2 regions of the Peribacillus sp. NPDC097295 genome follow, and region 2 is predicted to be linked to the other one. Evidence: riboswitches for the same ligand, from Rfam matches in the RefSeq annotation. Region 2 holds a riboswitch; the other holds the start of a gene.
The links. A riboswitch is a leader RNA that binds a small molecule or an ion and turns the genes downstream of it on or off. The one in region 2 is predicted to bind S-adenosylmethionine.
Positions count from the first base shown of each region.

Region 1 (8,325 bases), on a different contig from region 2:
CAAAGATTCAGAAATTGGATGAGACAATCTAGTAATATGTAAAACCAATCCAATTTGTGAAATATTGTACTTAAACTAATTGGGTCGTTAGTTCAACAACAAATTTTGTTAATAGGATTTATAGGTGGAATTTTTCATTTTTTTTAGATCGTGGAGGATTTGATTTTACGGTCGACAATCAAACAAATGTAGAAATATCAGGATTGTATTTGACTTATGACAATATAAACTATGATATTGAAATACCATCAACCTCATCAGGCAAAGAATATGGGTTTAATGCAAATTCTACCGAGGAATTTGGAAGAGTTCAACAAAACTACATAAAGACAAAAAGGCCGCCAAATTGCGGCCTTTTGAACGTATGATTGTTACAACAATCATGCTCTAACATACTGACATTTAGCAAAAAAAAGTTAAAGATACTAACATCCGTATGATTTTTGTTCCGTTTATCACCTCTAGTTCATAAGTTTATGAGATAGCCCTTAGGGTAATTAGTAAGCAACAAAGAACTTTTTAGGGGTGATGGCTCGCAACAACAACGATAATAGAAAGAGTCAGGGAAAAGCAGGTGAAAAAGTGGCTTCCGATAATCACGACAAAGAGTTTTATCAAGAAATCAGTGAAAAGGGCGAGAACCCCCGTAATAATAACAACTAACTATTCATTAAGAACGAATAGTTACCTTTTTATCCAGTTATTTGTTTTTTATTGTGATGTTTGAAATATCTTAGCCAGAGGATGGTATTTTGGAGGATGTATTATGGCATTAGGACTTTTATTTTTTCTTTTTATTGCTATTTTAATATTTGACTTTTTAACAATAATTCTTCTGTTTTTAAAAAAAGGGAAATGGTCTAAAAACAACTTTGTGTTTATTGCCATACAATTGTATGGGCTAATATTGGTATATATTTATTTGACTAGCTTACCAACTAACTATAGTGGATCACGAATTTTCGGGGGGGTTATTGGAGTAATAGTTATCCTATCTATTTTTTTCAAAAAGCAATATTTTCTTTTAGCTAGAATTTTACTTGTTTTATCACTAGTTATATTAACTTTTATCCTATTTCTCTAAAAAAGAGCTGAATATTTTTTAGAAAAAATGACTTATATAGACCATTTCGCTTTGTCGAAATGGTCTATTTCAATAACTTGTAATGGATTCATTTTCTCCTGGCTCAGAAAATCTTTGATAGAAATCCCTTTTTGCAATGGATAAATGCCTTTATGAGGATATCATCACTCATCCCAACTCCAAAAACTTACCTCATCCACTTCTATCGATTCACTCCATGTTTCTTTTTTCAGCTTCAACACTTCTTTCGTAGGTCCCGTTAGGACGACACCATAATGCATGAAACCATTTTTCTCAAGATAATCGATTCGTTTTGAGAGGTTTAAGTCTCCAAAGTAAAACTTGTTTGCTTTCCGTTCATGTTTTCTCAGGAAATCTAGAGTTTTCAAAAATTGCTTATGGATAATCTCTTGATCGCCTGCATCATAGTCAGGAGACGAATGACTTTCTGATACCGTTCGAGTACCAAATAGTCCTTTTTCGACTTCTTTGGAATCTAGAACCATATCATCATCGTGCCAAATTGGATAGCTTGGGAATCCAATCGGCTCAAAGATAATGCCCTCATGATTTTCATCCTTTGCTTCCATACCAGTATCAACTGCCAACCAAACTAGCTCCATATCTTTTCCTTCGAATCTCTTCAAAACATCACCCGTTTCAAGTAATTCTGAAAAAGACAAATAGGCGGATACCACTGTTCCTTCAGGAAGCTTCTCTAACTTATCCCAATCCGACATCCCCCTCTCTCCGACTCCGGGATAAATAAATGCCGGAGTCGGCTGCGAGACTTTCCCGAAGTCTTCACGTTCTGGAGCATTCATCATGGAGAATAGAAAATCCGTCTTGATTTCCCCGACTTTTATCGTTTCATTCCCGACTGATTTGTTTACATCCCTTGTTGCTTCCATACCGAAATAAGCATTTGTATTAGTACTCGTTCCACCAATTTCCCCATAAGGATCCGTTACAGTCATCGTTTTGTCGATTACATTTCTGAACACTTCTACACGGTCAGGCTTTCCCCAGGAATAGTAAACACCCGTCAGAATGGTAGTAACAATAGAAAAAACAAGAAGTAAGCCTAGTATAGTACATACGGTTTGCACTCTGGCTTTCCATTTATTGTGCTGCAATGCTTTTTTTTGTTTTTTAGCATTTATATCGATGCCCTTCTTTTCTTCCGTTTTACTTTCTTTAAGAAATTGTTGGTACTCTTCCATTTTTTCTAATTCTTTTTCGACTTCTACCAATTCGGGACCTGATAGTTTCCCCTTATTATACGCTTCCAACTTCCTTTTAAAATCTTCACTCACTTTTTCCACCCTCCTGCGTCTTTACTTGAGCTGTTTCCTTATAGGATAATCCTTGAAAAAAATAAAATATTTACAATTGGAGAACAAAATAATTATACGCTTACAAGTAATACAAATATAGGATCTTTGGGAGGTATTTATTAGTTATACAGTCACTATAACGCCACTTTACCCGGGATCGTTAAATAGCTACTCGTTTGTTTTTGTTTATTGCTTTGGATGTTTGCACAAAATAAAGTAAGCACACATCCAACGTGTTGTTAAAGATGTCAATAAAGGAAAGGTGTTTAAATAATGTGAGAAAGTCCGATATCCTGATGATTTTATCATTTGTAGTAGCGGTTGGAATGATTGTGAAAGCTTTTATACTGGATGAAGAAGTTAAAGTGTTTTTACTCGTTTTCTTTGCAGTCGGTTTAGGTTTAGCCTTGCTTCGTTTGTTCGTTAATGGTGCGATTAAAAAGATGAAAGGAAAGGATTGGAAGGTAAAAGTATTGTTTTTTGCTGTTTTGCTAGGCTTCGGGTTACCCTTTCAATCTTGGTTCAGAAAGGAAGTTTTATTTAGCATGGATCGAGCATACTTAGTAAGCAGCATTATCATTATGATATTAGGTGTCCTATTCATGACCACGTTCTTCGGCTATATGATGAGGAAAATGAACGCAAAGAAATTAACGGTATAAAGGGGCTCTATTCGCCGCATAATGATATCGGTCTTTATTCATTGGTCCGGTTCCTCATCAGTTCATTCAATTTTTCAGAACCAATCAACATCGCAATTACATAAGCCAAAGCAAAGTAAGGAAATATGCCAATAGATGTGTACGAGGCAATTAGTCCTAGCATGGGAGGTAAAAAGGTAGTGCCTGTGTACGCTACAGCCATTTGGTAGCCGATGATGGATTGTGAATGTGTTTTACCAAATCTGACAGGGGTTTCGTGAATCATGCATGGATAAATAGGGGCTAAGCCCAGTCCTACTATCGTAAAGCCGGCAAGTGACATCGGAACCGGCAAGGGAAGGATGAGGAGCATCGCCCCAATAAGTGCCGTGATCTGTCCAATACGAATCAGCAGCTGATGGTTGCTGACCTTCAAGAGGATGAACCCGGTAACAAGTCGCCCTAGCATAATCCCTGTATAGAAAAAAGATACTCCTTGGGCAGCCATGACTGCAGACATTCCTTTGCTATTCACAAGGTAGCTGCTACCCCAAAGCCCTAGTGTGGATTCGACGCCGCAATAGAAAAAGAACGTGAACAACACATACTTGACCCCTCTTATTTTAAGCGGCTTCACTCCGTAAGCCCGTTCAGGTTCATCCGGGTTCAATGTATGCCAATCTTCGGTTTTCGATTTTTGGGAAACGATAGCCCATAACGGAAGAGCCAATACTAATAAAAATGCCAAGCTGAATTGAATGTAAGCAATGGACACATAACCAGCTCTCCACGAGCCTTGATTTACCATATAATAAGACATCATGATGGGACCTATGCTTGCCCCGACTCCCCAAAAACAATGTAGCCAGTGCATATGGTGGGCCTTGTAATGCAACGCTACATAGTTATTCAAGGAGGCATCGATTGCTCCTGCTCCCAGACCCAACGGTATCGCACAGATAACAAGCCAGGCTAGGGAGGTTGAATAGCCAATGCCTAATAAGGCCAACGCCGTCAAGGTAACACTGATCCACGTGACCTTCCCCGGCCCCAGTTTATCATTTAGCCAACCGCTGGCTAAACTTGAGAGTATGGTTCCCGCAGCAATGATCATATAAAGTAACCCAGCAGTCTCCAAAGGCTGAGCAAAATCGGTCTGCATGACCGGCCAGGCCGCACCCAACAAGGAATCTGGAAGCCCCAGGCTTATGAAAGCCAAGTAAATCATAATCAATAAAAGCATGGCCAAGAGTGCCACCTCCGTTCTCTATGTATGATGACTTGTAAACACTGTATGGTTGGACTACCTTTCACTTCTCTCTACTACATATATTCAAATGTACGGAAAAATAAAAAGGCTCATTCATAAAAAGGAGTTTTACGAATGAGTCTCTTTTAAGGTTTATTCTATTGTCTCAACCTTATTCCTGAACAAGGATTACTTCATCATGACCACATTTTGGACATTTCATGATATGCGGGCATTGTCCCTTTTGAAGGGATTCGGGAAAGCCGTCATTTTTTTTCAATGTATCGATATCCATATAAGCACTGTAATCGTCGGCATAATCCATGAATTTCCCTTGATCTTCAAGGTCACTGCTGCATTTCGGGCATTCCAAATGCATTTTTCTAAGACCATTGCATAGCGGGCATAAAGACATGGCATTTCCTCCTGTTCTATATCTATTCTAAGTATTGGTATATTCTTTCATTTTAACACATTAAAACGCCCTTCCACATGCAAGGAAGGGCGAAAAATCTCTTATTTATTGACCATGTTAGCAGGATCCACCCATGCTTTGAATTCATCTTCCGTCAAGAATTCAAGTTTCAACGCCGCTTCTTTTAAAGTGGAGTTGTCGTTGAATGCAGTTTTTGCGATTTTAGCCGCTTTTTCATAGCCGATATGCGGGTTCAATGCTGTTACGAGCATAAGAGAACGCTCCACATTTTCTTTGATTTGAACTTCATTCGCCGTAATTCCCACTGCACAGTGATCGTTGAAGGAATGAATACCATCCGTCAATAATTTCACCGTTTGCAGGAAGTTGTAAATGATGACCGGTTTGAAAACGTTCAACTCGAAGTTTCCTTGGCTTGCTGCAAAACCGATTGTTGCATCGTTGCCGACAACTTGTGTAGCGATCATTGTTATGGCTTCACATTGTGTCGGGTTCACTTTCCCTGGCATGATGGAGCTACCTGGCTCGTTTTCAGGGATGGCGATCTCACCGATTCCGCTTCTTGGGCCACTCGCTAGCCATCTAACATCATTGGCAATCTTCATTAAATCAGCAGCCAACGCTTTAAGAGCACCATGTGCATAAACAATTTCGTTATGGCTTGTTAAAGCATGGAATTTATTATCCGATGTGACAAATGAATGCCCTGTATCGGCTGCAATTTGTTTAGCCGAAAGTGCCGGGAATTCTTTTTTCGTATTGATTCCAGTCCCTACAGCCGTACCACCCAATGCCAAGTTCAATAATTTTTGGCTGCTCTCTTCGATCATCTCCAAATCTTTATCAAGCATAGCTCTCCAACCGGAAATTTCTTGACCTAGAGTTAGTGGTGTCGCATCTTGAAGATGGGTACGGCCAATTTTCACAACATCCCAGAATTCTTTTTCCTTGGCTGCGAATGTATCACGTAGCACTTTAATCGCCGGTACTAATTTTTCAGCCACTTCCATGTAAGCTGCGATATGCATGGCTGTTGGGAATGTATCATTAGAGCTTTGTGCTTTGTTCACATCATCATTCGGGTGAAGCATTTCAGTTTCACCGTTTTCTTTCAACCATTCGTTCCCTTTGTTAGCGACCACTTCATTCACGTTCATATTACTTTGCGTACCGCTCCCGGTTTGCCAGACCACTAGTGGGAAATGTTCATCAAGCGTACCTTCAAGAATTTCACCACAAATCTTCACGATGGCATCCTTTTTCACTTCGGAAAGATCGCCCAATTCAAAGTTTACTTTAGCTGCCGCTTGTTTTACGTAAGCAAACGCATGAACTAATTCAATCGGCATTTTTTCATAACCAATCTTGAAGTTGTTACGGCTTCTTTCTGTTTGTGCACCCCAATACTTATCGGCAGGAACTTTCACTTCACCCATCGTATCTCGTTCGATTCTGTATTCCATGTCTTCTCCCCCTATGTTCGCACTATCCATTAAGAAACGGTTATGTATATGCAATGAATAATGACTTTTTATATGAATCCCCTCTATATTGTACAAATTTTATTATTTTAAAGCAAAAAAAACAGAACAAATCCGACCTTTTTCTTCAGAAAAATCACTTTAATCAGAATCCCTCCCTCTAATTCTAGATAAAAATCATTCATCTTCTATTTCCTGCAACGATAATGAATGCCCTTGACATAATTTTATATATATAGTAAATTCAAAAGAAATTGAATAATCTAAACTCTTATCGAGAGAGGTAGAGGGAATGGCCCTATGACACCTCAGCAACCTTCATTTGTTTCCAGCCAATGAAAAGGTGCTAATTCCACAAGTTTGTGTAACTTGGAAGATAAGAAGAATGACTCTATCCTACTTATTCAAGTCTTCTTCTTAAAGAAGACTTTTTTTATTTTATTTAAATAAAAGGAGACGTGAAAATTATGTACAAAACAGAAACCTATCTTGCTCAGCTTGGGAACCGCAGTGAAACGGCTACGGGAACGGTCAATCCACCCGTTTACTTCTCGACGGCTTTCCGCCATGAGGGAATTGGTCAATCAACAGGTTTTGATTACACGCGAACAGGAAACCCGACACGTCAGCTTTTGGAGCAATCGATCGCCAAACTTGAACATGGCGATCAAGGATATGCATGTAGCTCGGGAATGGCTGCCATTGCGACCATCCTTTCCTTATTTAAATCAGGGGATGCGTGGATCAGTAGCGAAGATTTATACGGCGGTACATATCGTTTATTAGAGCATGGCTTTAAAAAATGGGGGCTACAATGCGAATATGTCAATACATGTTGCATAGAGGATATCGAAAAAGCGATCACCTCTCAAACAAAGGCCATCTTCATTGAAACTCCCACAAATCCTCTTATGCAACAAACAGACATCGCCGCTGTTTCCGCTCTTGCCAAACAATACAATTTACTTTTGATTGTTGACAACACTTTCTACACACCGATTATCCAACAGCCCCTCTTGCTTGGTGCCGACATCGTGATTCACAGCGCAACAAAATATCTTGGCGGCCATAATGATGTGTTGGCCGGTTTGATTGTGGCAAAAGGTGCTGAATTATGTGAGTCCCTTGCCTTCCACCATAATGGAATGGGCGCAGTATTGAGTCCGTTTGATTCCTGGCTGTTGATGCGCGGGATGAAAACCTTGGCACTAAGAATGGAGCGTCACGAAAAGAATGCCAAGATCATGGTCGATTATTTAATGGAACATGAATGTGTAACGGATGTTCTCTATCCAGGTCGTGGCGGCATGATTTCATTCCGGGTCAATGATGAGGCAGTGGTCAACCCATTTCTACAGTCCCTTTCATTGATTTCATTTGCCGAGAGCCTTGGAGGCGTCGAAAGCTTCATCACGTATCCGGCGACACAGACACATGCCGATATGCCTCTTGAAGTCAGAACGGCAAATGGAGTCTGCAATCGACTCCTTCGATTCTCTGTCGGCATCGAGGACAGCGGAGATTTAATCGAAGACCTGCAGCAGGCATTTTCTCAAGTAAAAAAGGAGGCAATACGATGACAAATCAAGAATTCAGTTTTGAAACCAAATTACTACACAACCAACATAAATTCGATCCAACGACAGGCGGGGTGAGTGTTCCGATCCAACATGCTTCCACGTTTCATCAAACGGACATTGATCAATTCGGCAAATACGATTACAGCCGGAGCGGGAACCCGACGCGAGAAGCACTGGAAGACATCATTGCGGAACTGGAAGAAGGCACGCGCGGATTTGCTTTTTCATCCGGGATGGCTGCCATTTCAACGGCTTTCCTCCTGCTCTCTGCCGGTGACCATATCGTCATCTCTGAAGATGTATACGGGGGCACATTCCGAATGGTAACAACCGTGCTGACCCGTTTCAACATCGAGCATACCTTCGTGGATATGACGGATCTTGAGAGTGTAAAAGCAGCCATCCAGCCAAATACGCGAGCACTCTATATCGAAACGCCTTCCAATCCTTTACTTAAGGTGACCGACATTAAAGCCGTATGTGATATCGCCAAAAGCATAGGTGCTTGGAGCTTTGT
Region 1 is NZ_JBIWCW010000003.1:203,598-211,922, reverse strand. It holds gene ACIQXN_RS07340 (Type 1 glutamine amidotransferase-like domain-containing protein) at 1-32, shown strand, start outside; gene ACIQXN_RS07335 (hypothetical protein) at 529-663, shown strand; gene ACIQXN_RS07330 (hypothetical protein) at 767-1,084, shown strand; gene ACIQXN_RS07325 (anti-sigma factor) at 1,249-2,400, opposite strand; gene ACIQXN_RS07320 (MFS transporter permease) at 2,697-3,083, shown strand; gene ACIQXN_RS07315 (MFS transporter) at 3,118-4,311, opposite strand; gene ACIQXN_RS07310 (hypothetical protein) at 4,484-4,726, opposite strand; gene fumC (class II fumarate hydratase) at 4,828-6,210, opposite strand; SAM riboswitch class I at 6,497-6,611, shown strand; gene ACIQXN_RS07300 (methionine biosynthesis PLP-dependent protein) at 6,696-7,808, shown strand; gene metC (cystathionine beta-lyase) at 7,805-8,325, shown strand, end outside.
Region 1: another riboswitch for S-adenosylmethionine. It lies ahead of ACIQXN_RS07300 (methionine biosynthesis PLP-dependent protein); the one in region 2 lies ahead of metK (methionine adenosyltransferase).

Region 2 (8,325 bases):
CTAGGTTCAGGCGGGGCAACTCTATCAGTCCAATCAGCTTCCGGTACGATTTATATAGATTAAGACTAGGAAACCTAATGACTCTTAAAAGAGTGTTAGGTTTTTTTGTGTAAATTGACAAAATATTATGAAGAATATGGTAATATTGGTATAGGACTTTATACTCTTAATTGACAAAAGATGTAAGGATGATGGTTAGGGACAAAGAAGATATAAAACGACTTGGGGGATGCTACATGAAATTATCTGTATCAAAAAAACTATGGGGTAGTTTTTTGTCTTTGCTTTTATTTTTATTGGCCATGGGGGCTGTCTATTTATTGATTATTAGTCATTTAAATAGCCAGTATAAGTTATTATTGGATGATCGTGTGAAAAAGACCCAGCTTGTAGATGAACTGATCATCAATCAGCAAGATTATTCCAATGATATCCGTGGGTATATGATTTATGTAGATTCTAAGTATTTAGAAGGAAGATCAGAAAAAAATGATTTATTTGAAGAACGATATAAAGAATTAGGAAAGAAAATTAATCTTAAAGAAGACCGAGTCCTATTGGAACAAGTATATAAATCGAAACAGGAATATACGGATCTTGCAGAGGAAATAATCTTGAACGTGCAGAAGGAGAAAAATCAGGAAGCATTGGTTATCGCGAAGCAGGCAAGTGTACTGGAAGAAACGATCATCAATTTGGCAACACAGTTAAGTGAGAACCAAAAAGTGTATATGAAAGAGAAACGCAAGGAGATAGATATGTTGGTGAAGGACATGCAGCTCATCATCACGTTGGTCATCATCGGAGGGTTCGTACTTAGCATCGTTATGCCGACTATCTTGAGCCGTAGTATTTCCCTTCCTGTTCGGAAGCTTACAGATGCAATTGGACAGGTTGCAGGCGGTGACCTCCAAGTGGAAGACGTACAGGTTCGAAACAGAGATGAGATTGGGGAGATGGCCGGCGCCTTCAATAAGATGGTCAAAGAACTGAAGTCGATTGTGGCGAGTATGAGGGATTCCTCGACACAGCTTGCCGTCCAAGCAGAACAAATGTCGGCGAGTTCCGAGGAAAGCCTGGCATCTTCGGAGATGGTCGCAACAACGGCAGAGGATAATATGCAGGGAACGAATCAGCAGGTTGTCATAATCGAGGATTCAGTCAATTCCATGAATGAAATGGCTGCAGCGGTAGGAAGGATTACAGAGAGTAATGTCGACATGCTTCAATCGGCTGAAACGGTGAATTCGCTCGTGCAAGAAGGTGCGTCCAGCATGAATGCCGTGACAAAGGAAATGAATAATATCAACGCTACCATTCAAGATTCAGCGAGCATCATGGAAGTGATGGCGAGTCATTCAAGTGATATTCAAAGGGTGACAGCTTTGATCACGGACATTTCCGATCAAACGAACTTACTCTCCTTGAATGCGGCCATCGAGGCTGCCCGTGCTGGTGAGCATGGAAAAGGTTTTGCTGTAGTGGCTGATGAAGTCCGGAAACTGGCTGAGCAATCGAAACGGTCCGCTTCCGAGATTGCAAACATGGTCTGTATGATTCAAGATGCTACCAAAAAAGGCGTTGAATCCATCAAGATCGGAACCGAGAAAGCGGTAGATGGACTGGTGGCTTCTGAAAATTCATTACAGATGTTCGAACAAATCAAAGTTGCAGTCGGAGAGGTAAGCGAACGGGTGGAATCGGCATCCATTGCTATCGATGAAATTCAAGCGATGACCGAAGAAGTGGCAGCAGGTTCCTTATCCATCAAAGAAATTGCGGTCTCGGCTGCCGAACGTGCCCATGATACCAGTGCAGCAACCGAAGAACAGTTGGCTGCGAATGAACAAATTACCACTGGGGCCCAATCACTAGCATCCTTGGCTGAAAGGCTGCAAAAAGAAGTGAGTCATTTTAAGATTTAAAAATAGGATCAGTACCCGAACGAGGATTATTATCTCGTTCGGGTTTTTTCTTGATAGACACGAAGGTGATGAATCAGTAGATAGAATAGAAAGGCTAACAGCATAGCGCTGCCATGATAAAAAAAAGGACCATGCGAATTTCGCTTGGTCCTTTTGTATCCTAGGTTATGCAATTGGTCCGCCAAGTTCTTCAATTTCATTTGGTACGCTACCGAATTTTTTAAAGTTGGCACGGAATTGTGCTGCCAAGTCTTTTGCTGACTCTGTATACGCAGCAGGATCTTCCCACGTCTTGATTGGTTGAAGCACTTCGTCAGGAACACCAGGAACATGAAGCGGAATGTTCAAGCCGAAGATATCGTCTTTAATGGTTTCGATGTTGGCCAATTCGCCCTCAAGTGCCGCTTGGATCATGGCACGAGTGTAAGCAAGCTTCATACGGCTTCCAGTTCCGTACGCTCCGCCAGTCCATCCTGTGTTGACCAGGTACACTTTTGCATCATGCTCGTCGATTTTTTCCCCGAGCATTTCAGCATAGCGTTGTGCAGGAAGTGGTAGGAAAGGTGAACCGAAGCATGTCGAGAAGGTTGCTTCAGGAGACGTCACTCCTCTTTCTGTACCAGCCAATTTACTAGTGTATCCGCTCAAGAAGTGGAACATGGCTTGCTCTTTAGAAAGTTTGCTGATTGGAGGCAGTACGCCGGAAGCATCAGCTGTTAAGAAAATGATGGTATTCGGGTGTCCCGCGATGCTTGGATTCACGATGTTGTCAATCGCTTGCATTTGGTATGCGGCACGCGTGTTTTCCGTTAACGAGCTATCATCGTAATCCGCTTCGCGTGTATCGGGATCTACCACTACATTTTCCAATACCGCGCCGAAACGAATGGCGTCGAAAATCTGTGGTTCCTTTTCACGTGAAAGGTTGATGGTCTTTGCGTAGCACCCACCCTCGATGTTGAATACACCGTTAGAAGACCAGCCGTGTTCGTCATCACCGATCAGTTTACGGTTCGTGTCGGCAGATAAAGTGGTTTTACCAGTACCGGACAATCCGAAGAATAAAGCGACATCGCCTTCACGACCTACGTTTGCCGAGCAATGCATCGGAAGGATTTCTTCTTCCGGAAGTAGGTAGTTCATGATGGAGAAAATCGATTTTTTCATTTCACCTGCATATTCGGTTCCGCCGATCAGGATCGTACGGCGTTCGAATGAGACCATGATGAACGTTTCGGATTTAGTCCCGTCGACTTCTGGATTGGCTTTGAAATTAGGTGCTGAAAGGATCGTGAATTCTGCTTCGTGCCCTCTCAATTCCTCTTCGTTCGGACGGATGAACAAAGTATGAGCAAAAAGGTTATGCCAAGCATATTCATTTACAACTCGGATGGGAAGGCGTGATGATTCGTCCGCACCAGCGAAGCCTTTGAACACAAAGATTTCTTCTTTAGCTTTTAGGTAGTCCACTACTTTGCTATATAGTTTATTGAAGACTTCTTCGGAAATCGGCTGGTTCACTGGACCCCAGTCAATTTTGTCCTTTACGGAAGCTTCTTCTACAATATATTTATCTTTAGGTGAACGGCCCGTGTATTTGCCAGTTTCAGCTTTTACTGCGCCAGTTGAAGTTAAAACGCCTTCATTTCTGCTTAATACTTTTTCAACTAATTGAGGAACTGAGAGCTGAGTTTGCACATTATTCCCTGCTAATAATTGGTGTAACTCATTAACGTCAACAGAATTCATATATGAGATACCATCCTTTGTATAAGTTTTATATTACAATTAGTATAACACATTAGATTAAATAGTCTATACTATTTAATCGTTTTTTGTGAATGATTAGAGATTAGTCACAGTAATCAATTTTTTTATTTATATGAGTAACCTAGTGTTTAATGCCGGCATATACTTGCAGTGAGTCATCCTGGATGATGGTCAACAGAAAAGTTGTATCAACAGGAAGACAATCTTATGGTAGTCAATCTTGGTTGTGAGAAACGAATGCCGCCGTAAAAAAATGGGGTCTATCTTGGATTAACGAAAATTTTCATTTATATAGGAAGAAACGAAGTGAAGGACCATATATGAAAAGGAAAAAGGGATAAATATATGGTTTCAATCGTGCTCGTGCTTTTGACCGAGTTATCCACCGATAGTCTATGGTCTGGCCTTCCAGTCTATTCTCTTTAAGAATACTATTTATAGATCGGCTATGCCATAAAAAAAGTTTTTTTATTTTTTCAATGGGGAAAATGTTCTTTTTAGAAAAACATTGACAAATTCAGGCTAAATGCGATAGTATCTAAAATTGTACGGATTCTCTTATCCCGAGTTGGTGGAGGGACAGGCCCTTTGAAACCCAGCAACCTGCCATATTGAACTTGGCCCAAAGATCAATCGCCGAAAATAAAGCGATGATTCTTCAAGGAATTGTGGTGATGGTGCTAACCTGAGCAAGGTAAAAACCCTTGAACGATAAGAGTGAAAGGATAGATGATAGAATTTTTAAACCTTTCCTCATTACCCAGGGAAGGTTTTTGTGTTTTTTTCATGAATTCTGTGTCTATGATTGAAACTAATAAGGGAAACGAGTTCCGTAAAAATCAGGCTTATGCCTACAACATACTAACTTCCAAGGAGGAAATAAGATGTCAAAGAAACGTCTATTTACTTCTGAATCTGTTACAGAAGGCCATCCGGATAAGATTTGTGATCAGATTTCAGATTCCATTTTAGATGCTATCCTTGCTAAGGATGCAAATGCACGTGTAGCGTGTGAAACAAGTGTAACGACAGGTCTTGTGCTTGTTGCTGGAGAAATTACAACATCGGCTTACGTGGATATTTCACGTATTGTCCGTGATACGATTGCAGGAATCGGATATACGCGTGCGAAATATGGTTTCGATGCCGAGACATGTGCCGTACTAAGCTCGATCGATGAGCAGTCTGCTGATATAGCAGCGGGCGTTGATAAAGCACTGGAAGCACGTGAAGGCACGATGTCCGAAGAGGAAATCGACGCAATCGGCGCAGGGGACCAAGGTCTTATGTTCGGATTCGCGTGTAATGAAACAGAAGAGCTTATGCCACTTCCGATTTCATTGGCACACAAGCTTTCCTTCCGTCTTTCTCAAGTCCGCAAGAATGATACCCTTAGCTATTTGCGTCCTGATGGTAAAACGCAGGTAACGGTTGAGTATGATGAGAATAATCTGCCTGTACGTGTAGATACAATCGTAATCTCTACACAGCATGACCCTGAAGTGACACTTGAGCAAATTCAAGCTGACTTGAAAGAACATGTCATTAAAGCGGTTGTACCGGCTGACTTAATCGACGAAAACACGAAATACTTCATCAACCCGACTGGCCGTTTCGTAATTGGTGGACCACAAGGGGATGCAGGTCTTACTGGCCGCAAGATCATCGTTGATACGTACGGCGGATACGCTCGTCACGGCGGCGGTGCTTTCTCTGGTAAAGATGCGACAAAAGTTGACCGTTCTGCGGCATACGCTGCACGTTACGTTGCGAAAAACATCGTGGCTGCCGGCCTAGCTGATAAAGCGGAAGTACAATTAGCATACGCAATTGGCGTGGCTAAGCCTGTATCGATTTCAATCGATACATTCGGCACGGGAACAGTAAGTGAAGAAGTATTAGTAGAACTGGTGGAAGCGAATTTCGACTTACGTCCTGCTGGTATCATCAAGATGCTTGATCTTCGTCGCCCAATCTACAAACAAACAGCTGCATATGGTCACTTCGGCCGTACAGATGTTGACTTGCCTTGGGAGCGCACGGATAAAGCTGAGGCTTTAAAAACACAAGCACAAGCGTAAACCATAATAAAAAGGGTGCCTTGCATTTTGCGAGGCACCTTTTTTGATGGAGTAAAATAGGATTAAATATGTTTACCTAGGGAATAATTCAATGAATCCTATTTTAGTGAAGGTCACTTAATCCGTTCAGCCTGTTTATAGATCTGCCCTTTTTCCGCGTATTCCCGGACGATTCGATCCATATCGCGGCGATCTTCATCAGTGATCTCGCGAACGACTTTGGCTGGGCGTCCGAACGCTAACGTGTTTGGCGGGATCACTTTTCCTTGGGAAACAAGGCTACCTGCACCGATGAAGGCACCTTCACCAATTTCCGCACCATCCAGTATGATGGAGCCCATACCGACAAGAGCCCCTTTACGAATCTTGCAGCTATGTAGGATCACTTGGTGGCCAATCGTCACTTCGTCTTCGATTATTAATGGGTTATTGGGGCTTTGGTGAAGGACACTATTATCTTGGACACTTACTCTTTTACCGATGATGGTAGGAGCTACGTCACCACGTATGACCGTATTGAACCAAATCGTTGATTCATCTCCAATCTTTACATCGCCAGTTACGACGGCATTTTCAGCAAGATAAGCGCTCTCGGCAATTTCCGGTTCTGTATCTTTGAATGGATAAATAATCAATTTTAATCATTTCCTTTCCGAAGTGGATAATTTTACTGTATTATTTTAATATACCGTATCAAAATAGGCTTGGCTAATATTTGAAGTAGCCAACTTATTCGGCTTCGTTTTTGTCGAAAATCATGAAGATGGTTATAATTTATCATATAGATTATTTTTCATTCAGCATGGAACGGATACAACTAGAGAAAAAGTGAAAGGGGGATTTCGAATGTGGAAATGGGAGACGGACGGAGACGCTAAAGGTGTCATCGTCATTATTCATGGGGCAATGGAACATCATGGCCGTTATAAGTGGTTAACCCAAATGTGGCTTTCAGCCGGATACCATGTCGTCATGGGTGACCTTCCTGGGCAGGGGATGACTACTCGCGCCTTCCGAGGGCATATCGATTCCTTTGACGAATATTTAGAAGAAGTAAAAAGCTGGATAGAAGATGCCTACGATTATTCTCTTCCTGTCTTTTTATTAGGACATAGCATGGGTGGTTTGATTGCAATCCGTCTGCTTCAGGAGGAAGAATGGGATATTGCGGGGGTCATTTTATCATCGCCATGTCTCGGCCTGATGACGCACCCGCCCAAATATTTAACTGCCCTTTCACACGGGATGAATATCGTAATGCCTAAATTCCGGGTGGATTCTGGGTTAACTCCCCAAATGGCGACAAGGAATTCGGAAATCCGTGAATCGGATACGAATGATACATTATACATTACCAAGGTTTCTGTTCGATGGTATCGCGAGCTTGTACAGGCTATGAAGGATGCTTTCGAAGAAATACCGGAGTTCCAAGATGTGCCTTTCCTGCTGATGCAGGGCGGAGATGACAAGGTTGTCAACAAGAAAGCGGTCCGTGAGTGGTTCAATTATAATTTGGCCAGCGAAAAGCAATACAAGGAATGGCCGAAGTTATATCATGAAATTTTCAATGAACCGGAACGGGATGATGTCTTTCAATATGCACTCAGTTTCGTTGAAAACCGGTTGAAGATATTGGGGTATGTCGTTTAAAATGGTTCGAATCAGGAAAGAGGTGCAACTTGCGCCTCTTTTCTGTTTGTTTTAACGATTACTACGTGGTCGTTATTAGGTTTTGAAGTTTTTCCATTACCCTAGATAGAGCTAACAATGAATGAGTTGTCTCGAATTCCCCGATGTCTAAATGATGATCAGCATTTGGGACAATCTCAATGCTTAGATTAGAGCTATCTAATTGATCGATCTGATTCGAATGATAGTGGGGGTCTTTGTCCCCGATAACGAGAAGTCCTTGATGTTCACTGTTTAAGAGCGATTCGAAAATCGATTCGACCTTTAACAATGGAGTAAGTAAAATCATTTTTGAATGTAAGAACTCTTCTCTATTCAGCAGGACATTTGCAATGGGAATGGTTCCAAGGGATTTACCTAAGAATATTGTGTCGTTATATTCACCATTTTTAAGCACATTCAAAATGACAGGGTCAATATCATCCATCATTTTCTTGGATATTTCTTCAAGAGATTTTTTGAGAAAGTGTTCCCCATAGGAGTAATGGACATGGATGATATCGATTTTATTTTGAAGCATCGTCATCGTTGCATAATAAAATAAGGGTTTATCATAATTGTATCCTGAACCTGAAAACATAAAACAAATGGTGTTCGAACCTGTTTCAATATGTGTATAGCTTATGGATTTATCGTTGGTTTGTATTTTCTTTTCATGTACCTTCATTCAATTTCCTCCGTTATAAATAAGCAATAAAATTCAAGGTTTAATTTCCTCCGATTTTTAGTTAAAGATTAAAAAAATTCCGTCTATTTATGAAAGATACCACCGTTACATAACAGTGGTACTGTATTATCTCTTTTCTATTGCAATCAGGAATGGAGGGGAATGGACTTGGTTTATGAAGTCGTATTTCAGC
Region 2 is NZ_JBIWCW010000016.1:46,702-55,026, forward strand. It holds gene ACIQXN_RS18250 (DUF4097 family beta strand repeat-containing protein) at 1-63, shown strand, start outside; gene ACIQXN_RS18255 (methyl-accepting chemotaxis protein) at 237-1,925, shown strand; gene pckA (phosphoenolpyruvate carboxykinase (ATP)) at 2,091-3,674, opposite strand; SAM riboswitch class I at 4,251-4,413, shown strand; gene metK (methionine adenosyltransferase) at 4,580-5,776, shown strand; gene ACIQXN_RS18270 (gamma carbonic anhydrase) at 5,890-6,408, opposite strand; gene ACIQXN_RS18275 (alpha/beta hydrolase) at 6,623-7,426, shown strand; gene ACIQXN_RS18280 (alpha/beta hydrolase) at 7,488-8,132, opposite strand; gene mnmM (tRNA 5-(aminomethyl)-2-thiouridylate-methyltransferase MnmM) at 8,259-8,325, opposite strand, start outside.